DNA from 4 places in the Fusibacter sp. A1 genome. Region 1 is predicted to be linked to each of the others. Evidence: riboswitches for the same ligand, from Rfam matches in the RefSeq annotation. Region 1 holds a riboswitch; each other region holds the start of a gene.
What was found. A riboswitch is a leader RNA that binds a small molecule or an ion and turns the genes downstream of it on or off. The one in region 1 is predicted to bind S-adenosylmethionine.
Positions count from the first base shown of each region.

Region 1 (7,808 bases):
GCCTATTCACCGCTTCACGGCACAGGTGGCATGATCATTGAAAAGCTGATGGGAGAACTTGGTGTTGACGATATCCGATTTGTCAAAGAGCAAATGGTCGTGGATACTGAATTTACGACTTGCAAGCAACCGAATCCCGAAAACCTGGAGGCTTTTGAAGTGTCCATGGCCTTCGGTGAAACAGTGGATGCCAAGCTTCTGATCGCGACAGATCCTGATGCGGACCGTGTGGGCGTCGTCGTAAGAGATAGAGACGGAGTTTATGTGCCGCTAAACGGCAATCAGATAGGCGCTTTGCTGACGAATTATGTTCTAAGCACCAAAAAGAACCTGCCTGAAAACGGTATTATCGTAAAGACTGTGGTCACAAGTGATCTGGGTCCTAAAATCGCTAAGGATTTCGGGGTGGATTTCGTTGAGACACTGACAGGATTCAAGTTCATCGGTGAGAAGATCAGAGGCTACGAAGAGGATGGAACCAAGAACTTCATCTTAGGATTCGAAGAGAGTTACGGCTACCTGATCGGCACACATGCCCGCGACAAGGACGCCGTCGTCGCGACGATGTTAGTCGTTGAAATGGCCAAGTACTTTGAAGCAAAGGGTAAGAACCTGCTTGAAGTACTGGACGAACTATATCAGAAGTATGGCTACCATCTTGACCATATGGTTTCTAAGACCCTTGCAGGTAAAGCGGGTATGGAACAGATCACAGAGATCATGGCAGGCTTCAGGACGGGTGCGAAGGCTTACTTTGGCGACTTGAACCTGGTTAAGTTCGACGATTTTGAAAAACGGGAAGCCACAGACCTGAACACTGGTGCTGTGACTCAGCTTGAACAGCCGAACTCGGATGTGCTCAAGTATTACCTTGAAGACGGTTCGTGGTTTGCAGTAAGACCATCCGGTACAGAGCCGAAAATCAAGTTCTACTGCTCGGTACAAGGCGAGACAAAAGAAAAGGCCGAAACGCTGATTGAGAAGCTCGAAAAGACGATTCTAGCGTTTGTTGACCATATTATTGAATAAGTTGTTGAGTAAGGGCGCCTATTATGGGCGCTCTTTTTAGATGAAGGGAGGAGACATCTATAAAACCACACTAAGGGTTGTTACTTGCAAACCTTTATTCACTTAATCAACTATCCACCACCCACTTGAACTCACACACTCCTGCATTTTCTTTAAGACGCTCCGCTCCAAAAGCAAGGCAATAATCACTCACCTACCAATTTTTCCTTGCATTTCAAGCGAAGCGCCTTAAAAATACATGTCCAAATGAAATGTTGCAACCAGCACCGAATGATCAACCGCTAGCTAATAAAAGAGTTGCATAAAAAGAACCCTTAGTGTGGTTTTCAAAATATGCACTGCTCTTTAAACTCAACATCAGAGGATAAATGAGAAAAGCTATCTATAAAACCACACTAAGGGTTGTTACTTGCAAACCTTTATTCACTTAATCAACTATCCACCACCCACTTGAACTCACACACTCCTGCATTTTCTTTAAGACGCTCCGCTCCAAAAGCAAGGCAATAATCACTCACCTACCAATCTTTCCTTGCATTTCAAGCGAAGCGCATTAAAAATACATGTCCAAGTGTAATGTTGCAACCAGCACCGAATGATCAACCGCTAGCTAATAGAAGAGTTGCATAAAAAGAACACTTAGTGTGGTTTTCAAAATATGCACTGCTCTTTAAACTCAACATCAGAGGATAAATGAGAAATGCTATCTATAAAACCACACTAAGGGTTGTTACTTGCAAACCTTTATTCACTTAATCAACTATCCACCACCCACTTGAACTCACACACTCCTGTATTTTCTTTAAGACGCTCCGCTCCAAAAGCAAGGCAATAATCACTCACCTACCTGTTTTTCCTTGCATTTCAAGCGAAGCGCCTTAAAAATACATGTCCAAGTGAAATGTTGCAACCAGCACCGAATGATCAACCGCTAGCTAATAGAAGAGTTGCATAAAAAGAACCCTTAGTGTGGTTTTAAAATAATCATTTCTCTCAATTCAAACCGAAAATCACCCCAGGGACTTTTAGTGTAGGGGATATTCTGATACAATGAAGTGCTTGAAGGAGGTGTGTTATGAGAGTTAAACATTGTTTTATGACGAAGACCAGACTGATGGGTGTGGTTGCTGGATATATTGTATATGAGATGGACGAGGTGGAGATTGCGGAGTTTTACCATATCGAGTTTGAAGAGTATGGTATCGACCGGTTTGAGAAACTTGAAAACCCGAGCGAGTTTCAGATGAAACAGATGAAACTGGAGATATTCGGTGGACTCGGCGGACCGCTTGTGGAACTGTCGGAACCGATGTTCAGACAGGTGCTGCTTGCAGGACACTTGGTCAACAAGGAATCCGAGGACCATGAGATGGCCTACTGCGAATCCCCATGGTACAGGCAGAAAACAGGCTTTGACAGTGAAACCTTCAAGGAAGGCATCTTGCTTGTCACGGAGAATCTTAGAAGTCCCCATGAGCTGATCCATTATTTTTTGATGAGATATGTCGGTATTGATCTGATCTATCTAAGGTACTGCACCAATCAATATAATTTTTTGGATAAGCGTTATTCGCTGCTACGCAATCATATTGAAAAAATCGAAGGGGAAAAATACAGTTTTTCAGCCCTTCTTTTAGAGGAATCCTATACGATCATCGAAGGCGAGATTATGCTTGATGATGGTGTCGTGGTCGACTTTGAAATAAAGGCACAGCTTAAAATCAGCGACTTAGAAGCGGCGCTCATGCTGAGAAAAACCGAATACATCTATCTATACGATGTGGATACTGAACTTGTCGAGCAGATGCTCGTGCTGGAGCATAAGTATCTGGCTACGACCTTGTATCCCCACGGAAGGTTATATACTTGTTATCATGCCAACAACAATCACGTGAACAAGCGGACCTTCTATTTGAGTGGAGACGTGGAAGCTTACTTTTATTTTACGGACTCGGATCAGCTGCTGCTTGCAAGCAGCGACCTTAAGGCCATGCTCAAATGGGACGATAAGCTGACAAGTCGGTTTGGCGGAGACATCGAAAAGTATGAGGAATGGGATTTTGAAGAATCCATTTTATATGATTTTATCGATAGTGATTTTGTGGACTTTGATGATTTTTTAGCATACCAGGATTAGGAGTCGGATATGAGTGTGATGGGTCAGATTTTTGTGCTGTTCATGTTGATCATGATCGGTTTTGCTATTAGGAAGCTTGGAATCGTAAGCAGTGCGATGAACAAGGAAGTAAGCAGTTTTGTGCTGAATGTGGCACTGCCTGCGTTTTTGATCTCGTCGATGGATTTTCCATTTTCGATGGATGTGTTGATCGATAGCGGTCTTTTGATACTAGTTTCTTTTGCAGTATATGGGGTTTCGATCCTTATATCGAAGATTTATTCAAAAGTAATGGGAAACACGGGCAAGTCAAAGGATGTGATGGAGTATGTCATCATCTTTTCCAACTGCGGATACATGGGTTACCCCGTGGTTTATGAGATTTTCGGTGAAAAAGGAGTCTTTTACGCCGCGCTTTACAATCTGTCGTTTAGCATTCTGATCTGGAGCTATGGTGTATACCTTCTAAAATCGGATGACGCGGTGAAGAAGATATCGATAAGGGCTAGACTCAAGCGGGTCGTGAGTCCCGGACTTGTGGCGATTGTAATCGGCTATTTCATGTTTTTAACTGGTCTTTCCTTCCCGGAGCCTGTCAAAGTGATCTTGGAAATGGTTGGTGATACCACAACTCCGCTTTCGATGATGTTCATCGGATTTATCCTTACGGAAGTGAAGTTTAAAGAAGCGATGCAAAATACACAGGTATGGTGGATCTCCTTGCTGCGCCTTGTGGTGATTCCGGTGCTTACTTATACCGCGCTTACACTTTTAGGATTTAAAGGGTTGACATTATATATTCCTGTGATCATTTCTGCAATGCCAGCTGCCGCCAACACGGCCATATTCGCTTCGCAGTTTAACAGCGACTACAAATTTGGTTCGCTCCTTATCTTTGCCACTACACTGCTAAGCTTGGGTACGATACCGCTTTTGATGATGTTCATCAGATGAATTAATTTTTGAAAAAATGATATAAAAAAACGCTTGCAATCTTAAATGACAAGTGATATAGTTTATCTTGCATTTACAATTGAATGAACTTTTATGTGTTAACCTAATGGTTTAGGGTATTACATAAAAGGACCTTATGAAGAGTGACTGAGGGATAGGCCCGATGACGTCCGGCAACCGGTTTTTAACACGGTGCTAAATCCTACAGATTAAATTCTGGAAGATGAGGAGAAGCGACTGCGCCTTATCTTTATGAAGCGCATTTTTTTATGCGAAAATTAACTTACTGAACATTCTCACCACCCAAAGATGACTTCAAGGGCTACGAGATTGGGATAGAAAAACATCTACCTGATTCGTCAGGACACAACACTAGGAGGTTTTACAATGAGAAAAAGATTTTTTACTTCTGAGTCTGTGACTGAAGGCCATCCAGATAAAATCTGTGATCAAATTTCTGACTCAATTCTTGATGCGATTTTTGCACAAGATCCAAACGCAAGAGTTGCTTGCGAAACATCGGTTACTACAGGTCTTGTACTTGTAAGTGGTGAGATTACTACTGACTGCTATGTTGATATTCAAAAAACAGTAAGAGAAACTATTGCTGGAATCGGATATGACAGAGCTAAGTTCGGCTTTGACGCGCACACTTGCGGTGTTCTTGTCGCTCTTGACGGTCAATCGCCTGATATCGCACAAGGTGTCGACAACGACCTTGAACATAGAACAGGTGAGGAATCTGATGCTGAGTCCAACACGGGTGCCGGAGACCAAGGTTTGATGTTCGGTTTCGCATGTAATGAAACACCTGAACTTATGCCTTTACCGATCTCTCTTGCACACAAACTTGCTAAAAGACTGACTGATGTAAGAAAGAATAATACACTTGACTACTTGAGACCAGACGGTAAAACACAGGTTACTGTGGAGTACCTAGGTGACAAGCCTGTTAGAATCGACACAATCGTAATCTCAACTCAGCACGGTCCAGAAGTCGAGCACGCTCAGATCGTTGCAGATCTTAAGAAGCACGTTGTTGCTCCTATCGTTCCGGCTGAACTTCTAGATGAGAAAACAAAATACTTTATCAATCCTACTGGCCGTTTTGTTATTGGCGGACCACAGGGTGATGCAGGTCTTACAGGTAGAAAAATCATCGTTGACACTTACGGCGGCTACGCTCGTCACGGCGGTGGTGCTTTCTCTGGTAAAGATCCTACAAAAGTTGACCGTTCTGCTGCATACGCTGCAAGATACGTCGCTAAGAACATTGTTGCAGCAGGCCTTGCAGACAAATGTGAGATCGAACTTGCATATGCTATCGGTGTGGCTCATCCTGTTTCTGTTCTTGTAGAAACACACGGAACTGGCAAAATCACTGAGGAAAGAATCGAAGAGCTTGTTGCAAAACACTTCGACCTTCGTCCGGCTGCAATCATCAGAGACCTTGACCTAAGAAGACCTATCTACAAACAGACAGCGGCTTACGGCCACTTCGGTAGAACAGATATCGATCTTCCATGGGAAAAAACAGACAAAGCGGACATCCTTAGAGCTGAAGCTGGATTATAATAAATCAAAAAACGCCTTCGGGCGTTTTTTTGTTTTTATTGGCGCAAATTAAGAAATACTATCTAATTTGACATATCCTATTTATGATGCTTACCCAACGCTTTTGCGGGTATGCCCACGTGAACGTCGTGTGTATGGATATCCTTTGTGACGACAGCTCCCGCGCCGATGGTGTTGTATCCGCTTATCGTCAAGTTAGGCAGGATCGCCGCATGGATGCCTAAGAAGCAATGCTCACCCACGATGACGTTTGAACCAGTTGTCGCTTTGGGTCCGATATGTGCATAACGTCCGATGATATTGTCATGCTCGATCAAGGCACCTGTGTTGACGATCGCGTGTTTTCCGATGATGGAGTTGGCGTTGATGATCGCTCCTGCTGACACGAAGGATCCTACTCCGAGTGTGACATTGCTCCCGAAAATCGCGCTTGGGTGGATGATGGTTGCATAGTGGATGTCATATCCGTCGGCGATTTCCTGTCTGATCCTGTTGCTGCCGATTGCGATGATAAAGTGTGCGTCAGGGTACTTACGGATCGTGGAGTAGTCACCTAAGTAGGGTAGAGGCAGCTCTTCGCCTGTGTAGTCGGTCTGCAGGTCGATAAAACCGATAGGTCTGTAATCTCCTGCGGCGATCACTGCGTCATAAACAACCCTAGCGTGACCTCCGGTTCCTAGTATGATTAATTCTTTTGACATAAGGCACCACCTTTCTCGTATTTAGTATAATTTTATCATACATAATGCGATAGGTGTAGTTACGTTGCTACATTTAAAGGGCATTATATGCTATCATTAAGGCATACAAAATTTACTAGTCCGAATTGGAGTATTTATGATCATTACAGGTGAAATCGTTACTGTCATTTATCAGAACGAAGAAAATCATTATCATATATTGGTCGTCGACACAGGCGAGGAAGAAGTGACTGTCACAGGTACTTTTACAAAGCTTGCGATGGATATGCAATATGAGTTTCATGTGGTTGAGAAAGAACATGCGCTCTACGGTAAGCAGTACCAGGCAGAGGCATACAAGCTACTGCTCCCAAGCGGCAGCAATAAGATCAAGGACTTCTTGGCATCAGGTCTGTTTGAAGGTATCGGAGAATCCACCGCCGAGCGTATTGTCGCGAAATTCGGAGAGGACACCCTCGATATCATGCGCTATAATCCCGATAGGCTCAAGGAGATCAGCGGTATCGGTGACTCTAAATTCGAGAAGATCCACGCCTCTTTTCAGTCACACCTTGAGGCAGAGGAGATCCTGTTCTTCTTGAACCAGCTGGGACTCAGTGTCAAGCAATCCTTTAAAATCTACGAGGCTTACGGCACCCACACGATAGAAAAACTCAAGAGGAATCCGTATTATATCTTGAAGGATGTCAAACGCATCGGGTTTAAGACGGTGGATGAGGTCGCAAAGAAACTTGGATTTGACGATCATGCCGCGGAACGTATCGAATCGATCATCGTCTATCTGCTTGACCAGGAGGCGATGAACGGTCATATGTTTCTCAGTAGGTCTGAACTTTTAAGGCTCCTAAGGAGCATGGCAAACGTGCCTGAGGACCTGTTTGATGTGGCGGTTTCTGATCTTGCGGTTGGTGGGGATATCCACGTCGAGAAGGTGGAAACCGAAATCAGAATTTATGCGATGAACATGCATAAGACCGAGATAGGAATCATCAGGGAGATCGCAAGACTTCAGCACGGAATGCCCAAGGATCTGTCCTATAAAGGCAATTTCAGCAAACTGGACCTGACGATGGAACAGCAGATTGCTGTCGATCAGGCATTTATAGAACCCATGTATATACTCACAGGTGGTCCGGGAACAGGAAAAACCACGATACTTAAGGAACTGGTCCTGAGGATGGAGGCAAGTGAGATAAAATATGCGCTCGCGGCACCTACTGGAAGGGCTGCGAGCAGAATGGAAGAGGTTATCGAGAGACCTGCTTCGACAATCCACCGGCTGCTTGAATACATGTATCAGGAAGATACGAGCTTCTTGCACTTTCAAAGGAACTACGAAAATCCGCTGGAGGTCGATGCGATTGTCATCGACGAGGTGTCGATGATGGACGCCCCTTTGTTCTTAAAGCTTCTGGACGCCGCAAAGACGGGGA
Region 1 is NZ_QQWI01000004.1:326,172-333,979, reverse strand. It holds gene DWB64_RS07350 (phospho-sugar mutase) at 1-1,029, shown strand, start outside; gene DWB64_RS07345 (hypothetical protein) at 2,105-3,166, shown strand; gene DWB64_RS07340 (AEC family transporter) at 3,176-4,099, shown strand; SAM riboswitch class I at 4,231-4,329, shown strand; gene metK (methionine adenosyltransferase) at 4,487-5,674, shown strand; gene DWB64_RS07330 (acetyltransferase) at 5,752-6,375, opposite strand; gene DWB64_RS07325 (ATP-dependent RecD-like DNA helicase) at 6,512-7,808, shown strand, end outside.

Region 2 (7,808 bases), on a different contig from region 1:
TATCAAAGAACTTGTAAGTGTAGGCGACTATGTCATTTACGATATGGATTATGACTATCTGCTGAATAATACGATGTCTGCCCGTGCCCTAGACAACCGGTCTGGTGCCTTTATCGTTGGCGAAGTGATCAAAGCGCTTTCGAAAGAAGATTTGAACGTGGGAGTGTACGGTGTAAGTACCGTCAATGAAGAAACCACAGCAGGTGGTGCACATTTTGCTACTGCACAGATTCAACCCGATATGGCGATTGCTTGTGATGTGACCTTTGCAACAGATGGACCAGGTGCCAACCTTAAAAAGGATGGCGATGTCAAACTTGGCGGCGGTCCTGTTATTTCATATGGGTCACAAATCAATTTTAAGATCAACGACATGATCAAGGCGACTGCGAAAAAATATGAACACAAACTGCAATTTGAATTGACGCCAAATCGCACAGGAACCGATGCGGACAGAATGCGTTTTACCGGCAAGGGTGTACCTGTTGCCCTTATCTCTCTACCCCTGCGCTATATGCACTCCCCTAGCGAAGTGGTCAGCTTAGACGATATTCAAGAAGAGATCAATTTACTTGTAAACATGATCAAAGACATGACTGGTAAAGAAAATCTGAAGCCGCTTGAGTAATCGACCATTCTCTATTGTGGTTGTTTTATCTTTTTAAATTGAGGGTTGACAGATGATAAGATAGCCTTTAGAATGTATCTAAGTTAGTTGATAGTAATTTTCGTTAGACAATTGAATAGATCACTTATCAAGAGTGGTGGAGGGACAGGCCCGATGAAACCCAGCAACCTAATTTCGATTAAGGTGCTAAATCCTGCGGAGAATCCGAGAGATGAGATTATTTTATAAGCTACTCTTTGGAGTAGCTTTTTTAATATCAAAATGGTTGATCATTAAAAATAAACGCTCATAAGCGTTCTTTTTATACTGGTCTAGTGTTAATATATCACATATATGTCAATAGGAGGCATCATGATTACCGTAAACAGGGTTTCAAAAGAGTATAGAACGATCCATCAGAAGGTGCAGGCTGTAAAGGATGTCACACTGACGATTGAAAAGGGTGAAATATTCGGCATTATCGGACTAAGTGGAGCAGGCAAGTCGACGCTTATAAGATTGATCAACGGTCTTGAAGGTTCGGATTCGGGATCGATTGGTGTAGATGATGTCATCATCAATGAATTAACAGAATCGCAGCTGAATGGCAAGCGTAAAGAGATCGGGATGATCTTTCAGCACTTTAACCTTTTGTCTTCAAGAGATGTTCTGGAGAATGTGATGTTTCCCCTTGAAATCGACGGAATGAAAAGGGATGCTGCAAAGCGAAAAGCAATTGAACTATTAGAAAGAGTCGGACTTGGCGATAAGGTTCAGGCTCGCATCAGTCAGTTAAGTGGTGGGCAAAAGCAAAGGGTGGCGATTGCCCGGGCACTTGTCAATCAACCCAAAGTTCTGCTTTGCGATGAGGCGACCAGCGCGCTCGACCCTAAAACAACACTTGAGATCTTAGCGCTGCTTAAAGAGCTGAGAGATCAGTTTGGACTGACAATCATGCTGATCACACATCAGATGGAAGTGATTGAATCGATATGTGATAAGGTCGCATTTATGGAAAACGGATCTATCAACCATATTGAGTCCTTAAATAAGGGCACTAAAGAAAATGAGCGCTTGAAGATCATTACAGATGATTTCTTCAAAATCAAGGCGAGTTAGGAGTTAGTTATGTTTTTAGATTTAATCGAACCTACACTGCAAACCCTCTATATGGTGGTTGTGTCATCGGTATTTGCGTCTCTGCTTGGTTTTCCGATTGGAATTTTACTGGCAGTCAGCGGCGAGGACGGTCTGATGCCAAATAGGGTGATCCAGTCAATATTGGGGAGTGTGGTCAATATGACACGTTCAATCCCTTTTATTATATTAATGATTTTACTTTTCCCGCTTACCAGAATGATGGTGGGAAAGACAATAGGTACTACTGCTACGATCGTACCGCTTGCAATTGGAGCGGCCCCATTTGTAGGAAGAGTTATCGAAAGTGCATTGAAGGAGGTTGATAAAGGAGTTATTGAAGCGGTACGGGCGATGGGGGCATCTAAATCACAGATTATTGTGAAGGTGATGTTACCAGAAGCGTTGCCTGCGATCGTATCCGGCTTGACACTTACCATTGTCGGTCAGATCGGTTATTCCGCAATGGCTGGTGCCATTGGTGGAGGAGGACTTGGCGATCTGGCGATACGATATGGATTACATAGGTATGAAATGAATGTACTTATCAGTGCCGTTATCGTAATTGTAGTACTTGTTCAGGTCGTTCAGTTTAGTGGTAACACGTTAGCAAACAATATTATAAAACATCGATGAGTGTAAGAACTTTAGGGAAGACGGAGGATTTTATGAAAACATTAAAACTTGTAGTTACATTAGGATTGGTACTAGCTTTACTTGTAGGGTGCCAAGGTACATCTAGCGAGAAAATCATCTTAAAAGTAGGCGCATCACCAGTACCTCATGCGGAGCTACTTGAACTTGTGAAGGAAGATCTGGCAACTGAAGGAATTGAACTGGATATTATCGAGTTTACGGATTATGTTCAGCCAAACTTAGCGCTTGCGCAGGGGGATTTGGATGCGAACTTCTTCCAGCATGTGCCTTATCAAAATAATTTTGCAGCAGAGCATGGTCTTGAACTTGCTGCGATCGCTTCTGTTCATGTCGAGCCGCTTGGTCTCTATTCTGATAAAGTGAAATCTATCGCTGAGTTAAAAGAGGGCAGCACGATCGCCATCCCTGCGGATGCTGTGAACGGCGGAAGAGCACTGATCCTTTTAGAACAGTCAGGTCTCATTAAGTTAGCGGATTCCACTAATCTTGAAGCGACAGAAAAAGACATTGTCGAGAATCAGCATCAGTTTAACTTTGTCGCCGTTGAAGCTGCTCAGTTGCCAAGAGTGCTTCAGGATGTGGATGCCGCGATCATCAATGGGAACTATGCCTTAGAAGCTGGTTTTGTACCGACAAGTGATGCGATCCTGCTAGAAGGCAGCGAGTCGCCGTATGCGAATGTCATCACGGTTAGAGCCGGTGAAGAAAACAATGAAACCTATGTGAAGCTTGTCAAAGCCTTGCAATCGGATAAGGTTGTCGAGTTTATCAATGAAAACTATGGTGGTGGAGTAGTCCCTGCATTCAATTAGTCATGTGCCGGTCGATAAGAACCTGCATCCGCTTGAATTACAGCTAACTAAAAGAGGCGCATTCAAATTGAATGCGCCTCTTTTACTTGAGAGTGTTTGTTAAGATGGTATTACTAAAGATTTTTCAATCATGTTATCAAAGATGGTAGTACAGAAGCCATCTTTGCATAATTCGTCATAGCATACGACAAGTACTTCTTTATTCTTGATAGCGACAGCAGCAGGGAACTTTTCTACACCAAATCGATCGGCAAGTCCTTTTGACTTGTAAACGTCGATTCTGGTGACAGCTACTTCGTTTTTGCGTGTTGTTTCGTACTGCTCGATGGTAGTCAAAAAGTCACGTGATGGCGCATCGATTGCATTGTAGAGGTAAATTAGACCAGCTTTGTCTGCTGTGGCTTCGATGATTTGCTCAAAGGCTTCCGTTTCGGCGATGTATTTTTCTGCGGCATAACCTGCAATTGCTCCATCACCAACAGCTGTAGCTACTTGCTTAAGCCATTTGTCTCTAACATCACCACAGGCGAATACACCAGGAATAGAGGTCTCCATCTTGTCGTTTGTGACAATGTACCCTTGTGGAGTAAGCTGGATCATATTTTTGAACAACTCCGTGTTTGGTATGTAACCGATAAATTCAAAGCAGTTGTCACAGGTAATCGGTAAGCGCTCACCTGTTTTCACATTTTTAAGGATGACCCTTTCCAAATGGCCTTCACCTTCAAATGCGTCGACAACCGTGTTCCAAACGAACTCCATTTTAGGATTTGCCAGTGCCTGGGCTTTGGCGATCTCATTACAGTCCATTTTACCTTCGTCGTGCATGACAGATACAGTAACTTTATTTGCAAACTTAGTCAGAAACATTCCTTCTTCAATGGCAGCATCGCCGCTACCGATGACTACGACGTGTTTATCCGTATTGGATGCGGCGTCGCAAGTCGCGCAGAATGAAATACCCTTATCGAACAGATAGTTTTCTTCGTTGAGCGCACCAGTAACGCGAGGTCTGCCACCCGTTGCAAGAATCACTGTTTTTGCGATGTATTTGTTTCTGAAGGTTTCAACAATCTTTTCATCGCCTTCAAGGTCGACGTGTTTGACATCTGTGAGCTTGAATTCCACTCCCATGTCTTTTGCCTGTTGTTTCATTTGGTCTGTAATATGCTCGCCCTTAGGTTCGCCAGGAAAACCGGGGTAGTTTGCGATTTCATTTGTATAGGTTGCAAGACCACCCACTAAAGCTTTTTCTATAAGAATTGTCTTTAACTTCGCTCTACCTGCATAAATACCTGCAGTCAGACCGGCGGCGCCGCCACCGATGATGACAACATCATAATGTTCTATTTTTTTTTCTCTACTCATATTTTCCCCATTCCAGTAATCAGTTTATGGTTACATAAAGAACTTTACTAATAATTTGCTACCAACAACAGCACCAAAGAACATACCGATAGCAAAAACCCAGCCAGACAATGAAAGTGATGCGATTCCACTGTAAAGTGCGCCGATGTTGCAACCAAATGCAATTCGTGCACCATAGCCCATCAGGGTTCCACCGACAATTGCAGCGATTACCTGCTTCATGGATTTAATTTTTTTGATTTTGAACTGTGAAGCCATAAGGGTGGCAAACAGCGCACCTACGATAATACCAAGATTTCTCATGGTGCCGGCATGGTTTAAAAAACCCGCCTCAAGTGTCTTTTGCGCACCTGCACTGGAGAAGTAGTACCACTTATCCACCGAGCCGCCAACTGCTTCGAAAATCCAAGCGCCCCAATTTGCAAAGACACCGGAAACACCCCATGGATTACCTGTCGCTGCGAGCGTTACTATTTGAAAAATGGATAGCAACACGGCACCGGCAACATAGGTAAGCGGTTCACGAAACCACTGCTTATAGATAGGTTCATCTTTTAGATTATTAAAAAGGGCTTTGAACATTTTATTTTACCTTCTCGATGATAACTTCCCATTCTCCATCGTCAACTTCTTCTACTTCAACATTATGACCGTCGCCACGTGCCCAATCCGGGATGTTTTTCATTGCGCAGCTGTGGTCGATTTGAACGATTAGGATATCGCCAATCTCCATATCCTTAATTTGATTTTGTGCCTTTACTAATGGTACTGGACACGCTTCGCCAAAACATTCTAATACTACTTCCTTCATTGTTTGTTCCTCCTTGATTTTCAGTTGATTGTGAACGCTTTTTCTCGTATTTGACTGCCGCAACATAAAGTAGCGCTAGAACAGTCAGTTGAACGACTACTGCTCCCAGCCAGCCGAATACGTCTGGAAGGAATACAGCTTTTCCTTTTGAAATAAAGTTAAACTTCCAAAACTCGAAGTTATTCGCACCCCATAGTGATCCTACTATAAAGAAGATGAGTGAGATAACGTTCATTGCAAATCCTTCACCGACGCGCATTAGCGTACCTGAAGCGCAACCTCCGGCGATAACCATACCGATTCCAAACATGAAAGCACCTGCAAGGGTGGCAAAGCTGATTGGAACGACATAACTCATACCCGGTATCGGTAAACCTTGTGAAAAGTATCCGTATTTGATTGCAGTAAAACCTATCGTTGTTAGGATTAAGGCGACAATGACGGCTCTTGTCAAGGCTGTTCCCCCGGTTAAGTAGGGATCTCTCATAGAAGCTGTAAAGCAAAATCTTGCTCGTTGTAAAATAAAACCGAATGCAATGCCGGTAATCCAGAAGAAGACCATCATTGCCGATTTTGTCGCAAGTCCGACAGCAACTGCAATCATAAGTACCGCTAAGAGAAAACCAAAGGGTATTTGATTGGGCTTGGGCTTACGTGGTGCGCGAGAGCTTGAGCGTCTAATTGAGCTAGTTCCCGTTGATTCGGACATAATCCACCTCGTTTGCTTGAATGATTTGATACACAATTAACAATTTCCAAAGCTATTGTATCATGACAACGCTAAGTTGACGCATTCATAAACTTGAAGCAACATAAGAAATACTTATAGGCATTGATGTTTTTAATAGTATATAATCTAGAGGAAGCATTGAAAAACAGTACTTATGATTTTTTTAACAAAGTTAACATATAAGCATTTCTAATGCTATATTAGATAAATCGAAAAATACTGAAGAAGGTAGGGGTGAAACCATGAACATTGAATCGTTAAAACTATTTCAGCAGGTAGTGGAGGCAAAAAGTATCTCGAAAGTTGCTCAACATGCGCATATATCACAATCGGCTTTGAGTCAAATGATAGGTAGGATAGAAGACGAGCTTGGTCATAGACTGCTGATTCGATCAAACAGCGGTGTGGTTCCAACAGAAATGGGTGAGGTCGTTTTAAAGTATTCTGAAAACATCAGTTTGAACTATCAGAAGATGCTTGAGGAAATGGTTCGACTTGAAAAAAAACTGGATACCGTTAGGATCAATGCCTCGTGGAGTCTTGTCAATTATTCGCTGCCCTGTACCCTATACCGTGTAAAAAAGAAGTTTAGCACCCATAAATATGAATTGATTTCGAGTAGTAACGATAAGACAATCAGAGACATCACCAATGATATCTGCGACATCGGATTTGTGAGTTGTGAGATTAACGATAAAAAGCTAAATGTCCACAGGATAGGACTTGAGAAGGTGGTTCTCGTAGCTTCTTATAATAGTGAGATTCCAGAAAGCATCGCTCTTGAAGACCTTAAGAAATATGAGTTTGTCACACTAAGAAATATTGATAGCATCAATTCCTGCTTGAACAGGGAACTGATACAAGCGGGACTCGCCTTTGACGATTTAAAGATCATCTTTGACGTCGATTCGATTTCTGCTGTCAAAGCATCGATAGAAAATAATTATGGCGTTTCGTTTTTGCCTTATACGGCGGTAAAACGTGAATTGTATGAAAAAAGATATCGCATTGTGGAAGTAGATGGCTTGAATATGGATTACTCGATCTACATGGTGAGTAAGCTGCTGAATAAGGTAAGTGCCTCGGTGAAGGAATCTGTAGAGGCATTTATTGAAATAGGAAAAGAGGGCTTTTGCTAGTTTTATCTTACGATTAGAATCTCCCAGACGCCTAACATCGGCTCATCAATCTGACAAGTGGCGCTAGTGGTGTCTAGAAACTCTTCTACTGCCTCGACCACACAAATATGGTCGGTCTTTGCAAGCAGCTGATCACCTACAGCCATGGTGGCAAAGTGTTTTTTTATCTTCAGTAATGGAATTGGACAAATTTCACCGAAACAATCGATTATAATCATGAGAACTCCTTAAATTTGTAATTATGTAGTACAAGTATAACAAAAGATAAGCCATTAAGAAAGGAACATACTGTGTTTCATAAAATATCCTATGGACAAAATGAACTGGATAATCTGAGAAAAACCCTTGAGTCGGGCCATATAGGGTCTAGGGGAAGAAACACCATAGAGGTCGAAGTAAAACTTAGTAAGCTGCTTGATCATAAGAAGGTGTTGATGACGACATCCTGCACGGCGGCCCTTGAAATGGCTGTGAGACTTGCAAAAATAACTGTTGGTGATGAGGTGATCGTGCCGACGTATACCTTTCCAAGCACCGCCAATGCAGT
Region 2 is NZ_QQWI01000002.1:186,869-194,676, forward strand. It holds gene DWB64_RS02890 (M20/M25/M40 family metallo-hydrolase) at 1-628, shown strand, start outside; SAM riboswitch class I at 750-846, shown strand; gene DWB64_RS02895 (methionine ABC transporter ATP-binding protein) at 980-1,726, shown strand; gene DWB64_RS02900 (methionine ABC transporter permease) at 1,736-2,380, shown strand; gene DWB64_RS02905 (MetQ/NlpA family ABC transporter substrate-binding protein) at 2,413-3,213, shown strand; gene DWB64_RS02910 (FAD-dependent oxidoreductase) at 3,313-4,581, opposite strand; gene DWB64_RS02915 (YeeE/YedE thiosulfate transporter family protein) at 4,612-5,163, opposite strand; gene DWB64_RS02920 (sulfurtransferase TusA family protein) at 5,165-5,392, opposite strand; gene DWB64_RS02925 (YeeE/YedE thiosulfate transporter family protein) at 5,319-6,101, opposite strand; gene DWB64_RS02930 (LysR family transcriptional regulator) at 6,365-7,261, shown strand; gene DWB64_RS02935 (sulfurtransferase TusA family protein) at 7,264-7,479, opposite strand; gene DWB64_RS02940 (aminotransferase class I/II-fold pyridoxal phosphate-dependent enzyme) at 7,552-7,808, shown strand, end outside.
Region 2: it holds a riboswitch for S-adenosylmethionine, as region 1 does, so the genes downstream of both, DWB64_RS02895 (methionine ABC transporter ATP-binding protein) here and metK (methionine adenosyltransferase) in region 1, are expected to answer to the same signal.

Region 3 (7,808 bases), on a different contig from region 1:
ACGTCAAAATCACCAGTGACAAGTTCTGTCATCGTGATCGGTACGTATCCTTCACTATAAAGCCTTATCAGATCTTTTTTGAAGTTCTCAGGGGTTCTTGCGTAATACCCTTCCTTGCTCGGATCACTCACAAGATTGTGATACATCACAATCATCACCTGACCCAGTTCATTGGGTTTATGCTCATCGACTATCTTTTCATAATCGATCGATTCTGCAACCGCTTTAGCATCCTCTTCGTTTATACCCTGATTCTTTACGACCACGTCCCCGCTCAGCGGACCGCTTAGGAGCGAAACTGTCAATTGAAGGACCACAGCCCATTTCATAAAATACATCATCTATTCTCTACCTTCCCTAATTTTCTTCCCTTGGGGCATACCGAAAAACAGAGGCCGCAAACCACACCTCGTCCTATGTGCTGATATGCCCTGTGCATGTGTTTTGAACAAGCTCTTACATCAATCATTTCGTTTCTTTCAATACCTTCATGCCAATTCACACCGTAAATGGCCATGGCAGGACAGATTGCGGCGCATAAGTCGCAGCCCCCGCACGACTCCTCTTCAACCTTTGGATATTGATCTGGCTGGTAGGTGGTCAGCACCGTACCCAGGCGTACCCTTGGTCCGTGGGTCGGCGTGATAAAGCAAGCGCTTTTGCCAATACTTCCTAAACCGGCTAGCCTTGCCGCAGTCCTATGCTGAAATCGCCCTTCGTAATGATGTTCTTTTCCAGGCAGCGACTGGGATGCGGCGATGGGATAGGCCCGATGGCCGTTCTTTTCAAGTGCAAGACCGATTTCCAGATTGATTTGATCGATCATACGGTTTACCGTCCGATACAAATGGAAATACGGTACCGTCGGAGCATCGACCACCTCATCGATCACCGCTGTCAACATAGGAACATAAAAGCTTACTGCTGTCTTATAGTGGTTCAAGTCTTCCGGGAGCGCGCCCTTTAGGTCTGCAAATCCCCAATGATCTATCTGATGTCTCTTAAATACGTTTTCAAGTATCGAATACATAAGCACCTCCAACGGTTCTATCACCATTATAGCGGAGATTGCGCGGATGTTAAAGCGCCACTGGCTATTTGGTGCCGAAATAACTTTGCCCCACAATATCTTGTGTATCTTCTTCAAAATTTCATGTAATTTTAATCTTTATTCGTTTCAAGTTCACTTGTTTTCTGATATACTATTTTTAGTTTGAACTTAACCTTTAAGTGTCCATGATAAAGTGGTGAAAATATGTTTAATCAAGATTCTAGAGTAGAAGTAAAAGAAAAGTTAATCCTGCTATATAGCTACCATGCGGTGGGCGTTCCGGTAACAGGCGAACAAATCAACGATATCCTGTTGTCGCTGAACCTCATCGAATATTTCCCTCTACAGCAGCACACGCTCGACCTAGTCGAAAACGGCATGCTGGAGGAGCACGATGTAGACGATGAGCACCTTTATATGATCACAGATCAGGGAATAAACACCTTGAATTTCTTTAAAGACCGAATCAGCGCTGCGATCACCGGTAAGATAGACGATGTGATGGTCGGCGTGAAAAAGGATATGAAAAAGTCGCGTCTGATCAAGGCCGAACACCAAAAGATAGATGAAGGAAACTACATGGTCGATCTATCAATCAAAGAAGGTCCTTATAATCTTGTGAAACTGACACTCAGCGTTCCAAGCAATAAAACCGCTAAAGAGATGTGCCAGCAGTGGAAAGACGACGCTGTCGGCATGTACGCAAAGATCATCGAACTCTTCGACAGCGGAGAATAATACACACAAGCAAAAACCGTTTGAAGAAATCTTCAAACGGTTTTTTTATAGGTTGCTCACCTTGAACTTCGCACAAATTCGATATTGCCGCAGATCTGATCGGCGGTTTTGAAGCTGTTCATCGTATAAAGATGCACTCCTCTGACCCCCCAAGAGATCAGGTCGATGATCTGTTCTGAAGCGTAGGCGATACCCGCTTCTCTGAGGGCTTCTGGATTATGCTCGAATTTTTCGATGATGCGCACAAACTTCTTCGGTAGTGTCGCTCCCGAAAACTTGCATATCTTTAGTATCTGTTTCGCATTAAGTACAGGCATCACACCAGCGATGACTGGGGTATGTATACCAGCAAGGGTCAGCCTGTCCATGAAGTCGTAAAAAATCTCATTGTCAAAAAACATCTGCGTCAGCAGGTAATCAAGCCCGCTGTCACATTTCATCTTGAGGTTCAAGATGTCCTCTGTCCGGTTTCTCGCCTCGATATGTCCTTCAGGATAACATGCGCCGCCGATGGAAAACACGTCAGGCTGGGTCTCCTTGATAAACCTGATCAGGTCCGAGGCGTATCTGAAGTCGCCGGGGACATCAGTTTCACCCTTGTCGCCCCGCAGGGCCAAGATGTTCTCGATGCCGAAATACCTCATCGAATGGAGAGTTTGGGCAGCTTCAGCTTTGGTCATGTTCACACAGGTCAGGTGCGTCACCGCATTCATGTTCTGAATGTCCTTAATGTTCTTCGCGATCGAAAAGGTGTTGTTTTTCGTCCCTCCCAGCGCGCCGTAGGTCACACTGATAAAATCGGGATCCAAAGAATGTAGCTTGTTCGTTGTCGATAGGAGCTTTGGCAGTTTTGTATCGTCGTTTGGCGGAAATACCTCAAACGAGAACGAAAACGGCTTTTCCTCCAGTATTTTGCTAATCTTCATTCCTACCCCTTTTCTATCGCCTGGACATCGCAGGCCTCTATACAATTATAACAACTGATACATCTGGATTTATCAAAAATCAGTCCACTGTCCTCACCTATTTTGAGTGCTCTAGTGAAACATGCCCCCGCACATGCCCCGCACTGGTGGCACCTAAGCCGGTCAATTACGATCTGTGTCTGGATGATCTCCACCTGCACCCCTTCAAGTTCAAGAAACTCGATCGCCTGATTCACCGCTTTTGAAGCCCCTTCGATCTCAAGAATCAGATGCCCCATGAACTGCTCATCCACGATCGCGCGGTAAATGTTAAAGACGATGTCGTATCGTTTTGTCATTTCATAGATCAAAGGTTTTTGCACCGTCTTACTGTCATACGTTATTTCAATCTTGCACATCATACGCTCTCACCCAGCCCTCAATTAGTCCCAATTAATAAAAAAACTACTCCAAGATAAATTAGAGTAGTCGATCTAGCTTATCTGTCGGTTTCACCGCAGGATTTAGCACCTTGGCATCGCCAGGTTGCCGGACTTCATAGGGCCTGTCCCTCAGTCGCTCTTGATAAGTACTATTAAATTAAACCTATTATAACAGAGGCTCAGACCGTGTCAATCCATATACGGTTGGTATGTCAGAGGTATTTCAACGAAGCGTTTTCACTGGTAATGGTTAGCCTATTGAGGGTATAATGATGAAGAGGTGAAAAACATGAAAAAACACATTTTTGCACTAACGATAGTCATTCTTTTACTTGTTACAAGCATTGCTTTTGCCATGTTCGACGATGCGAGCAAACATTGGGCGGCAGATGACATCAACGCGCTTGTCCAGTCCGGAGCCGTCAACGGCTATAGCGACGGAACGTTCAGGCCAGACAACACGATCACACGCGGCGAGTTCACAAAGATCCTTGTCGTACTCAAAGCCGATGCCGTCACCGCGGCCACAGGTCATTGGGCCCAGCGGTATGTAAACACTGCGGTGGATAAGGGCTACTTGCCCTACAAGCATTTTGACGATTTGGACAAACCCATCAGCCGACAGGAAATGGCTTACATGATCGCAAAAGCCGCTGACAATCCTACACCATATCCTTACGCCTTTTCATTATCTTTAAAGGATTTCACATCGATGGATTCCTTTTATCTGGAGACCAGCTACACCGCCTACGGGTCGGGAATCATCGGAGGCTATAAGGACAACACCTTCAGACCGACGGCCTTTGCCACAAGGGCCGAAGCCGCCACCATGCTGATGAGAATGCACCGGGAAGGAAATAGACAGCCCAGAACCGTCAGCTTCAATCAGCAGACCCTTTCCTATTATGACGGCACAGACGGCAAACCTGCGCTGATCGCCGTAAGCGGTAAAGTTTATGATGTCAGCGCTATCGGTTCATGGAAGGATGGAGTCCATCGGGATGGTATCAAAGCAGGCAAGGACTTAACGGACTTCATGCAAGGCTCACCCCATAGCCCTGCGATCGTCGACGAGCTTGAACTGGTCGGCGTGTTCACCAAATAAAGCCATTCACGCAAAAAAGGCCAAAGCATATGCTTTGGCCTTTTTATGATTTAGCGGATGATTACAAGTCTCTCACAAGCCACTTGGTTTCGCTGATCAGACGATCGACGAATTCAGGAGACAGGTCAGGATTAATGGTCTCGTCACTCAATATCGCGATATTCGACATCGTCATCGCACGCTTGATGGTCGTGACAATGTCGGTATCCGACATGTAACCATAACCTAAGCCCGCGACAAAGGAATCCCCCGCACCGGTGACATTGCACACTGAAACATTTTCAGCGGTGATCTTCAAGTGTCTTACTCCATCTGTAAAGTAGATGCCTTCAGAGTCCAAGCTGATAAATACGTTCTTAACCCCCTGATCAAGGAAAAAATCTCCCGCCCTTCTCAGATCGTCATCCGACTCGATTTCAAACCCGACAAGCACTTCCGCTTCATATCTATTGGGCTTGATCGTATGAAACTTACCTAAAAGATGTTTGATGGAGATCGCCTTTTCAGCGGATACCGGATCCAAGATGAACTTTGTAGACCCGCTGAAGGTATCCAGCATGTACTCAAGATTTTGAGGACTGTCCGCATCGACAAACACATAGTCGGCACCCCTTATGATTTGCGCCTTCTCATCAATGAATGAGGTATTCAGTTCAGCGATGGCGCTCATGTCCGCAATGGCCGACACCATTTCGCCTTTTTCGTTCAGAATCGCCAGATAGGTCGGCGTTCCTCCGTTCTTAAGTACCAAGGTCTCTGACATGTCATAGCCGATCAGCTCTGAATGTTCAATCATACTCCTACCTTTTTCGTCATTTCCGACAACCGATATGAAACGGGTGTCCACTTGAACTCTTGCGAGGTTTTCTGCGATATTCCTGCATACGCCTCCAAATGACATCTTCACCCTACCAGGTGTAGAGTTATACGGTCTGTACTTATTTGAACTAAAACCAAAAATATCAACTACAGAAGCTCCGAACACCACGACATAGCCTTTACTCATTCCACATTCCCACTTTCCTATTCTTATTCGCTTTGTGATTGTATCACAAATACGTGGATTTTGAAATAATGGAGCGCAGATTTAGTGCCACCCTTTGATTTTCGCAAAAAATAAAAGCCCTACACATGATGTGTAGGGCTTAAGCTTTAGAAATTAGTCAACTACGTTGATGTTCTCAGCTTGAGGACCTTTAGGGCCGTTTACTACGTCAAAAGTTACTTTTTCGCCTTCTTCAAGAGTTTTGTAACCATCTTTTTTGATTTGTGAGTAGTGAGCGAAAACGTCATTACCATCTTCAGAAGTGATGAAACCAAAACCTTTTTCTGCGTTGAACCATTTTACTGTACCGTTCATAATGAGTACCTCCAAATTTTTATTGCCTTATTCACTATTAAGCTGTATTGTAATTCACAATAAAAATTTGAAGCATTGGTGCAATCAAATCCCTGTGGTAATACTGATACTTAATACTGCAAGGTTAACTCTATGATACATCTTTTTAAAATAAAATGCTAGCCTTTTTTCAAAAAAAAACTCACAAAAGATTAGAAAGCCTCACTTGTTAGAACTTTTCTGACTTCGCCGATATAGTATAAACTTCCAAAGCAGTAGATGTTCACCTCTTTGTTTTTATAACTTTTAATGACTTCCACAGCATCGCTTACCCGATCGAGTTCGACGATTTCTCCGCCAAAACCTGCTTTTTCGATCTCGGATTTCAGCTCAGAAGTCTTCATCGCTCTTGGATTATCGGGTTCGACTAAATAGATTTTTTCGAATTTACCGATTATTTCGCCGACCACATCGGATACCGCCTTATCCGCCATCATACCGAATATCGCGATTCGCGAACCCTCAGGCTGATAAGTCTCTATGGCCTTGACCAAACTTTGAACACCGTGCAAATTATGCGCAGCGTCGATAATCACCACTGGATTGTCAGAGACCTGTTCGACCCTACCCATCCATCTTGTCTTATCAAAGCCATCAAGTATGTTTTTAACATCTATCTGTATTTGCTTGCCCTCATTCAGGATACTTAAGGTGTCAAATGCCGTACATGCGTTTTGAATCTGATGTTCCCCCAAAAGCCTGATCTTGAAATCCACGTCCTTATAGGTGAAGGTCGTCGCACTTCGTGACAATTGTGTGTTTTTCACAGTGCGGTAGTCCGAGTAATGATATGGCGCACCGACTGCATCCGCTTTAGCGATAATCACTTCGAGCGCATCCTCTTCTTGAACCGTAGTCACCACAGGACAGCCTTCTTTGATGATACCGGCTTTTTCGTAAGCGATCTTATCGATCGTATCACCTAAGTACTGAACATGGTCCAGCGCAAGAGGGACGATGACAGAGGCAAGCGGCGATTTTATCACATTGGTGGAATCCAGTCTGCCGCCTAGGCCGACTTCAAGCACCACAATATCCACTTGCTGGGCATGAAAGTAATCAAATCCCACCGAGGTGACGATTTCGAATTCTGTAGGGTGGTCGCAGCCTTTTTCAAGCATGGCATCCACGCTTTTTTTCACAATGCCTGTATGACGGGCGAGGTCCTCGTCGCCTATCGGCATGCAGTTGATCTGGATGCGCTCGTTGAACCTTTCAAGATAGGGTGAAAAATAAGTGCCTACCTTGTAACCCGCTTCCATGAGTGCGTAAGCGATGAAGCTCGCGGTCGACCCTTTGCCGTTGGTCCCCGCGATATGAATAAAACGGAGCTCATCTTGAGGGTTGTCGATTCCCTCAAGAAGTAAGCGGATGTTTTCAAGTCCGTATTTGCTCCCGAACTTATAGGTGTCATGTATATAGTGTATGGCTTGCTCGTAGTTCATGGATTACCCTAACTTTCCAGCGACTTTTTCAAGAGACTCATTGACAGCTCTAAGCATATCCTCAAATTGACCTTGCTTTTCACGTTCTTTAGCAACAAGCTCTTCAGGAGCTTTGGCTAAGAATCCTTGGTTTGAAAGCTTCTTCACAATTCTATCGATCTCCGATTGAAGTTTTGCCTGTTCCTTTAGAAGTCGTTCATTTTCTTTTGTATAATCAATCAAGTCGTCCGCAGGCATGAAGAGTTCAGCCTGATGCGAAACTGCAGAAATCGTATCTTCCGGAAGCTCCGAGTTGTCGGCGATGACGATGATGTCGCTAACTGACGCAAGTCCAGAGAAGTACGCGCTTTGAGATGCGAAAATTTCTGATTTAGTCGCAGTTTTTACAAAAAGTCGTGATTTCTTTGAAGGAGGAATATTAAGCTGAGCTCTAGCGTTTCTGATGCTTTTGATGGCATCCATGATAATTGCCATATCTTCAATCGCATCTTCATCGATCAAGGACCCATCCGCCACATACCACTTGGATGTGATTAGAAGCTCCTCAGAGATATTCGACCAGATTTCTTCTGTGATAAAAGGCATGAAGGGATGAAGCATTACAAGAATCCTTTTAAGCACATAGATCAGCACACGTTCTACTGTCTCTTTGGCTTTTTTATCTTCTCCGTAGAGTCTCGGTTTCGCCATTTCGATAAACCAGTCGCAGTATTCGTTCCAAA
Region 3 is NZ_QQWI01000002.1:336,138-343,945, reverse strand. It holds gene DWB64_RS03630 (polysaccharide deacetylase family protein) at 1-341, opposite strand, end outside; gene DWB64_RS03625 (4Fe-4S double cluster binding domain-containing protein) at 338-1,030, opposite strand; gene DWB64_RS03620 (DUF4364 family protein) at 1,256-1,789, shown strand; gene metF (methylenetetrahydrofolate reductase [NAD(P)H]) at 1,846-2,715, opposite strand; gene DWB64_RS03610 (NIL domain-containing protein) at 2,718-3,116, opposite strand; SAM riboswitch class I at 3,191-3,286, opposite strand; gene DWB64_RS03605 (S-layer homology domain-containing protein) at 3,427-4,242, shown strand; gene DWB64_RS03600 (carbohydrate kinase family protein) at 4,304-5,248, opposite strand; gene DWB64_RS03595 (cold shock domain-containing protein) at 5,402-5,602, opposite strand; gene DWB64_RS03590 (folylpolyglutamate synthase/dihydrofolate synthase family protein) at 5,794-7,086, opposite strand; gene DWB64_RS03585 (valine--tRNA ligase) at 7,090-7,808, opposite strand, start outside.
Region 3: it holds a riboswitch for S-adenosylmethionine, as region 1 does, so the genes downstream of both, DWB64_RS03610 (NIL domain-containing protein) here and metK (methionine adenosyltransferase) in region 1, are expected to answer to the same signal.

Region 4 (7,808 bases), on a different contig from region 1:
GAGCGTATCCCTCCGATAGCTCGGTTGCAGGATACTCTTTTTCAAGCGTTCTCAGAATCGCCTCACTCGTTCTTACATAATAGGTACTCGTCTCAAAGGTTGACTTTTCGGTCGCTATGGTAAAGACAGGTTTGTACCCCGCTGATTTACCTTTAAGCCTGACAAGGTCCGCAAGCACCGCATTGGCCGTTGCAAGCTTTCCTGCACCGGGTCCTTTAAGTACGAGCCTGTTTAGGTTTTCATGCTCGAAGACGGTGCAGTTGTCCACCCCCTCGGTCTGACCGAAGTCGCTTGCTTTTTTTACTATCACCGGTCTTACAAGAACCGATACGCCAGTGCCGTGATGGCTGCTTGATGCGACGTATCTGATGGTGCAGCCCAGTTTTTTCACCTGTTCGAAATCCACTGGAGCTACCTGACGCAGGCTTTCTATCCAGAGTTGACCGAGGGATAGCAGCGTGCCATGTGCGAGTGCTGTCAAAATGATGATCTTTCTTGCGGCGTCATAGCCGTCTACATCGTCATCGGGGATGGCTTCTGCATAGCCGTTTTCTTGAGCTACCTTCAGGGCCTCATCAAAGGAGCCGCCTTCGTGCTCGATCTTCGATAAGATAAAATTGCCTGTTCCGTTGAGTATGCCGTGGATTCCCCTTGATTCACCATGAAGCAGATGTTCTTCAAGCGTGGATATGACAGGAATTCCACCGGCGACACATGCTTCTACCATAAGATTCACATGGTTGCTGTTTGCCAGTGCTTGAAGTTCTGGATAATGGGCGGCTATCACTGCCTTATTGGCTGTAATCACATGTTTCTTATTGATGAGTGCGCGTTTGATATAGGCATAGGCCGTGTCGATACCGCCAAGCACTTCAACCACCACATCAATTTCAGGATCGTCGACGATATGGTCCGCATTTGTGGTAAACCGCACATCGTCACGTGTGCCTGCGTACTTGTCCAGATTTCTCACAAGCGCTGTTTTCACCGATACGGCTTCCCCAACAAGCGTCAAAAGCCTATCCTCATGTTTTTTTACAATGTCCGCTACTCCGCTGCCTACTGTTCCAAAACCTAACAATCCCAACTTCATATGTTCTTCTCCTTTGACATCACCAACTTATTATATCTATGATACGCTTTTACCCCTTAAGTGTTAAGTCTTATTTTGATAAGGCCTGATTTAAATCATCGATCAGGTCATTCACATTCTCTATTCCTATCGACAGACGGATCAGCTCAGGTCTTACTCCTGCGGCGATTTGCTCATCAGCGCTCAATTGCTGATGGGTGGTAGACGCCGGATGGATGACAAGTGACTTGGCGTCACCTACATTGGCAAGATGCGAGAATAGCTTTAGCAGGTTGATCACTCTGACACCCTTGTCGTAACCGCCCTTTACTCCAAAAGTCAAAATCGCTCCAGCTCCCTTAGGAAGGTATTTTGTCGCCCTTTCATAGTCCGGGTGTGATTTTAACGACGGATGTTTTACCCATGCGACTTCAGGGTGGTTTTCAAGAAATTCTGCGATGCTTCTGGCATTTTCGACGTGCCTTTCTACTCTTAGCGATAAGGTCTCTATACCTTGAGCCAGTAAGAAGGCATTGAAGGGCGAAAGGCAAGCACCCAGATCCCTAAGAAGAGTGACTCTCAACTTAACGATATAGGCAAGGTTTGCAAATGCCTCATGGTATACAAGTCCATGGTAGCTGGGATCCGGTGTCGTAAACTCAGAAAATCTGCCACCCGTCCAGTCGAACTTTCCGCTGTCGACAACCACACCGCCGATTGAAGTTCCTGCCCCGCCGATATACTTTGTCGCAGAATGGATGACAATATCGGCACCATGTTCTATAGGTCTGAAAAGGTATGGTGTGGCAAAGGTGTTGTCCACAATGAGCGGCAGCTTGTTTTTTGCTGCGATGTCAGCGATCCTATCAAAATCAGGAATGTTGATTCCAGGGTTTCCTATTGTTTCGATGTAGATCGCCTTTGTTTTTTCGTTGATGGCAGCCTCATAGGCGTCAAAATCATCAGGACCTACAAATCTGCTTGTAATTCCAAATCGTTTTAAGGTATGGGTGAATAAAGTTGACGTACCGCCATAAAGGGTGTTGGCAGCGATGATCTCATCCCCCGCTGCCGCGATGTTCATCACAGCATACGAGATGGCAGCCATGCCTGAAGCCGTCGCAACTGCTGCGACACCGCCTTCAAGCGCGGCGATTCTTTTTTCAAAGGCGTCTGTGGTCGGATTCGTCAGACGGGTGTAGATATTCCCGAATTTTTTAAGTGCGAACAAATCCGCCGCATCCTGAGCATCGTCAAAGACATAGCTCGATGTCTGATAGATTGGAAGCGCCCTCGACTTTGTCGCAGCGTCGGGCACAAGTCCCGCGTGAATCTGTAATGTCTCAAACCTGAAATCATTCTTCATGTGTATCCTCCTGATATTCAATCGCTATCTCATTCACTACGGCAATTTATAAATCCCTGATAATTTAAAAAGATCGTCAATAAAAAAAAACTTCTTGTAGCAGGCTACAAGAAGTCATTGAACTTTCTTATACCTTATCTTCCAGGCTGTTGACCTGCTGGATTTAGCACCACAGCTATTGCTAGGTTGCCGGACGTCATAGGGCCAGTCCCTCGGTCTCTCTCGATAAGTAATGATTAATAGGATTATAAACGCCTAACTTTACAAAAGCAAGCGGTTTTGTGATAGATATTAGATATAAGAATGATATATCAGATCAACATGGTTAGAGGGCTCTGAGCCTCTGCATCGTATCCTCGTCAAGGGTTACCCATTTTAGGATTGCCGCTTTTAAAATCGCGATAGGGGTCAACAACCATCCGTTGACCGTATGACAAGTGGCTAGCCCTAAGTCAAGCTTTGAACCGGCAAGCTCCCAATTATCGTCACCTTCTGTGAACTCGATAAAAATGACCTCAAAATGGAGGTACCCCAAGTCATCTTTGATCGCATACGATCCAGACTTCATACCTTTTTGCACCGTTGTGACGCCATTTGCTTCATTGAACTGGTCAAAGGCTTCCTTATGCTGAAGCGGCATGACAAGATCAATCGTAGGTTCTTTCAAAGCCAAAGTCCCTAAATGATGGGCCGCGCTGTATTTGGGCCCCATGATGAAGCCCGACTCATAGTCACGGTAAAAGTGCAAAAGCCTTATGATGTGGTTGTCTTCAGGGCACACCCACTTTGTCTGGTATAGGAAGTCGTACTGGCCGATCTGACGTTTCAAGCCCATTCCAAGATCCATTTCAATAAGGGCGAAATCAATCTCCTCGAACTCGGCCATACCGTTTTCTTTTCTGCGGCTGTCGAGCAGGTCGGGGGTTTCCACTTCCCACAGTACTGTTTCTCCTATGAGGCTGATGTCCCACTGAGTGCCGTATAATTGAGGCCGTCTTTCAAAAAATGCGATTCGATCGGCCATATGCGCAGCGTAGCTCTTTGTGACAGGATCCTTCTTCAAACTATAGAAATCCCACGCCCCACGCATGAAATCAGGCATGCTTATCGCATGGATGATCACCATGAAAAGCGCCTCTGCAGCCTCTTCGCTCAGTTTTGCAAAGTCCGGCCACTGGTTGTCTTTGACGTAATTCATGACAAAGGCGGCGTTCTTCTCATGCAGAGCCCGTATCTCGGGATGGTAGCCTGCAAAAAGTTCACCGCGGTTCATAATATCTTGACGGAGTTCATAATCCGCTTCTTCCATCTTTATAAGTTGTTTTTCAAGTTGTTTCATCACTTAACCCCTTTTCAATTTGATAAGAAACACCTTTGCTATTATATCATAGTTTACTACCCCAAAAGTGCCCTTTCCACTCGTAGAAGCATGCGATATTCAATTTATTCAAAAAAAAAGAAGTGCACTCGCACTTCTTCAATAGTTTCTATATTTTCCAGTTGCCTTTGTCAAATACGATGATTTCCTCACCACTGGCTGTTGTTCCTGTGATGTTCAGTTCACCTGAACCTACCATGAAGTCCACATGCGAAAGCGACAGGTTGACACCCATTTCATCCAGTTTCTCTTTGGAATGTTTGTCCGCATCCTCCACAGAAAGAAGATAGGCGTTTCCAAATGCGAAGTGGCATGATGCGTTCTCATCAAAAAGCGTGTTGAAGAAGGTCACGTTCGTATTGGAAATCGGTGAGTCATGGGGAACGATCGCGATTTCACCTAGGTACATCGAACCGTCATCCGTTGCGAATAGATTGGCTAGAGCATCTTGTCCGACTTCAGCCTTATAATCGACCACTTTACCCTTTTCAAACGTGAAGGAGAAGTTCTCGATCAGCTTTCCGCCATAAACAAGCGGTTTTGTCGAAGCCAGGGTGCCATCCACCTGATATTTGTGAGGTGTGCTGAACACTTCTTCTGTCGGTATGTTAGGAAGGAACTTGTCGCCTGTTAGGCTGAGCTGACCACCGCCGATCCACTTGTGGCTCTCAGGCATTCCGACAACCAGATCGGTGCCAGGCGCCTTATAGTGGAACTTTACAAAGTTCTTGCCATTTAGAAGTTCAAGTTTATCATCCAGAAGATTCAAGTGGTTCTCCCAAGCCTTTACAGGATCTGGCTCGTGCATGCGTGTAGCTTCGAAGATCTTATCCCATAGCGCGTCGATCGCTTGAGTTTCTTCTAATTTTGGAAATACTTTTTTCGCCCAAGGAGCGTTGGCATGGGCGACAATCGTCCAGCAGGTATTTCCCTGCATCACATAATTCTTGTACTCTTCCGATGCGAGTGCAGCGGCCTTTTGAAAGAGGCCCATCTTCTTAGGTTCGATATCCATCATAAGTTCCGGATCTGCAGAAACGATCGAAATGATGGCGGCACCTTTTCTTATCATTCCAAGCAGCCCGTCAACTCTCCACTGAGGAAAATCGGAAAGCACTTCTTCAGAAGCGTTTTTAAGAAGCGCATGGGTAATGTGCTGATCGCCATATTCCACAACGACTCTCTTTGCACCTGCCTCATATGCTTTTGCAGTCACAAAACGTGCAAGTTCATAACAATTGATCGGTGCGTTGACAATGACTTCCTGATCTTTTTTGACCCCAGCACCCACACGTACTGCGAGGTCGGCATATTTCGCTAGTTTTTCTTGAAAAGACATCCTAATCCTCCTGTATAAAAATATTTTTACGGTACTTCAATGATAACGTTTTCTCCGTATTCTTTCAAGGTCGTCCACTTATTTAATTGATTTTTTTCAAGATTGGATGACCATATAAATAATAGTTTAACAATTTTAAATATTTCAACTTGCGCCCCCCCTTCGCGTAGGGTATTCTAGAACTGGAGGTGATTATTATGTGGAACAGGACTACAAAAAATTATACGGCTATCGGAGCACTTTTCGGATGTGCGTTTCCTTTGGGGGCGATCACGTTTGAACTCATCAGACTGAGTCTTCCCTTGACATTGGATTCCATAACTTCGATTCATCATGACAATCCACTGCTTTTTATGGTGGAAAGCGCGCCGATCTTCCTTGGTCTTTTTGCTTATTTCGGTGGAATCAGCAAAAGTAAGGCGAATGATCTGAACGAAGTCTTAAATCTCAAGCTGACTGATCTTGAGGACAGCACCAAGCTCGTTTCAGAGCTCGCGGACGACGCAAGCAGGCAGTATGAAGTAATGAGTACGACCGCCACAAGGCTACGGGACAATCACCACCATACAGAAATAGCACTCGACTCGCTTTGTAAGATGAGCGATACCATCGATGATCTGTCAAAGGACATCAATGGACATGTGGGTGATATCGCAAACACCGTAGAGCACCACTCCTCATTTACAAAATCAATGGTCAACAAAATAGAAGACGCATGCGGGCTTATCGCATCATCCATCCAAGTGATAGAAAAACAATTCAATACGCTGTCCCTCTTGGAACAGGAAATCAGCAAAGACCTCACACACATGGGAACGCTGGGTCAGAACGTGAATGAAATCACCACTCTTATCGCAACGATACAAACCATCGCAGACGATGTCTCCTTGCTCGCACTTAACGCATCCATCGAGGCTGCAAGGGCAGGTGATTCAGGTAGGGGGTTTGAGGTCGTCGCAAAAGAGGTCGGCAAGCTTGCAACCTTCACAAAAGCCACAGCTTATGATACGACACTTGTTGCAAATGAGCTGCTTGAGACCACCACGCAATTAGCTAGGGATTTCGATCAGATCAAAGGAAAACTGACACTCTTCACCAACTCAAAATCCGCCCTTTTAGATGTGACTAAAACTATTGATGAAACCAAGAACAATATGTTAACCTTATCAGTAGAAGCAAGTAGCAAGATCACCACTCAGCAGTCACATATCAACAACAGTCAGCTCTCCATCAAAGAACGTATGGAATACCTTGGTCAGCTGAAGGATGTTTCACATGAGCTGACTCAGTCCTTGGAACTCATTTCTAAAGACATCAAAACGCTCGGCTGACCGAATAAAGCGGTGATCGCCGATTGGAGGAACGACTATGGCTAAAATGACCTGGAAACCCGGCACGATGATCTATCCTGTACCCGCAGTGATGGTCTCCTGCGGAGACTCAGAAGACACACACAACATCATCACGATCGCTTGGACCGGAACCATCTGTACAGATCCCGCCATGGCTTACATATCGATCAGAAAATCCAGGCATTCCTATGACATCATCAAGCGCACGAAAAGCTTTGTCATCAACCTGACGACCAAAGATCTTGTCTTCGCGACAGACTACTGCGGAGTCGTATCCGGAAGGGATGTCGATAAGTTTAAGAAGATGAATCTGACAAAAGTCAAGGCGACTCATGTAAACGCCCCCATGATCGAGGAAGCTCCCATCAACATCGAATGCGAGCTGAAGGAAATCGTAGAGCTCGGTATCCACGACATGTTTATCGCCGAAGTGAAGGCGGTGCATGCCGATGAACGTTACATGGATGAGTCCGGTAAGTTCCACCTCGACCAAGCCGAGCCCATCGCCTATTCACACGGGGCCTACTACACCCTAGGAGAGAAGCTTGGCACGTTCGGCTATTCCGTAAAGAAGAAAAAAAAGAAAAAATAAGTGTAAAAAGACTCACCCGACGCCTAAGCTGTGGATGAGTCTTTTTTAGTGGTTAAGATGATGGTTTACTTTTAAAGTTCAAAAACATAACCGATCTCCCGAAGCACCTGTTCGCCGATGGTGATGTCCTTCTCTTCTTTTTTAACACCGCCCATTCTCACGTAAAACCCTCTGTGGGGATTGGCTTTTAGGGACCAGATGATCATGTTCTTCTTTCCTTGGGCCTTAAATAGCATTTCGATCCTGTTATATAGGGCGTGTCCGATACCGTTTCCCTGAAATTCGGGGAGCAGGTAGATCGCATAAAGCTCACCGTCGTACTTACCCAACCTGTCTTCACCGGCAGTGGCGAATCCAATGATTCTGCCGTCGATTTCCGCGACAAAAACGATAGAATCGTCTTCTGAAAGCCTAGTTTCATAGTTGGCGACAGTATCTTCGAAATCAGTCCATCTTTTTTGAATGAATGCGTCATCCACGATATTTTTGTACGCGGACTCCCACGTTTTAAGATTGACTTCAATGATCGCTCTCGCATCTTCTCTTTTTGCGAGTCTTATCGTAAATCTATCCATAATGGCACCCCTTTTCAAGTTTTACTTATTATAACATACTTTCAAGGATTCACCTACGGCTTCAAGGGTGTTTTCCACATCTTCCTCGCTGTGTGCCGCAGATAGGAACAACCCCTCAAATTGAGCGGGCGGAA
Region 4 is NZ_QQWI01000001.1:780-8,587, forward strand. It holds gene DWB64_RS00015 (homoserine dehydrogenase) at 1-1,093, opposite strand, end outside; gene DWB64_RS00020 (O-acetylhomoserine aminocarboxypropyltransferase/cysteine synthase family protein) at 1,164-2,438, opposite strand; SAM riboswitch class I at 2,570-2,670, opposite strand; gene DWB64_RS00025 (hypothetical protein) at 2,764-3,777, opposite strand; gene DWB64_RS00030 (aminopeptidase) at 3,926-5,155, opposite strand; gene DWB64_RS00035 (methyl-accepting chemotaxis protein) at 5,353-6,486, shown strand; gene DWB64_RS00040 (flavin reductase family protein) at 6,524-7,099, shown strand; gene DWB64_RS00045 (GNAT family N-acetyltransferase) at 7,171-7,674, opposite strand; gene hemL (glutamate-1-semialdehyde 2,1-aminomutase) at 7,696-7,808, opposite strand, start outside.
Region 4: it holds a riboswitch for S-adenosylmethionine, as region 1 does, so the genes downstream of both, DWB64_RS00020 (O-acetylhomoserine aminocarboxypropyltransferase/cysteine synthase family protein) here and metK (methionine adenosyltransferase) in region 1, are expected to answer to the same signal.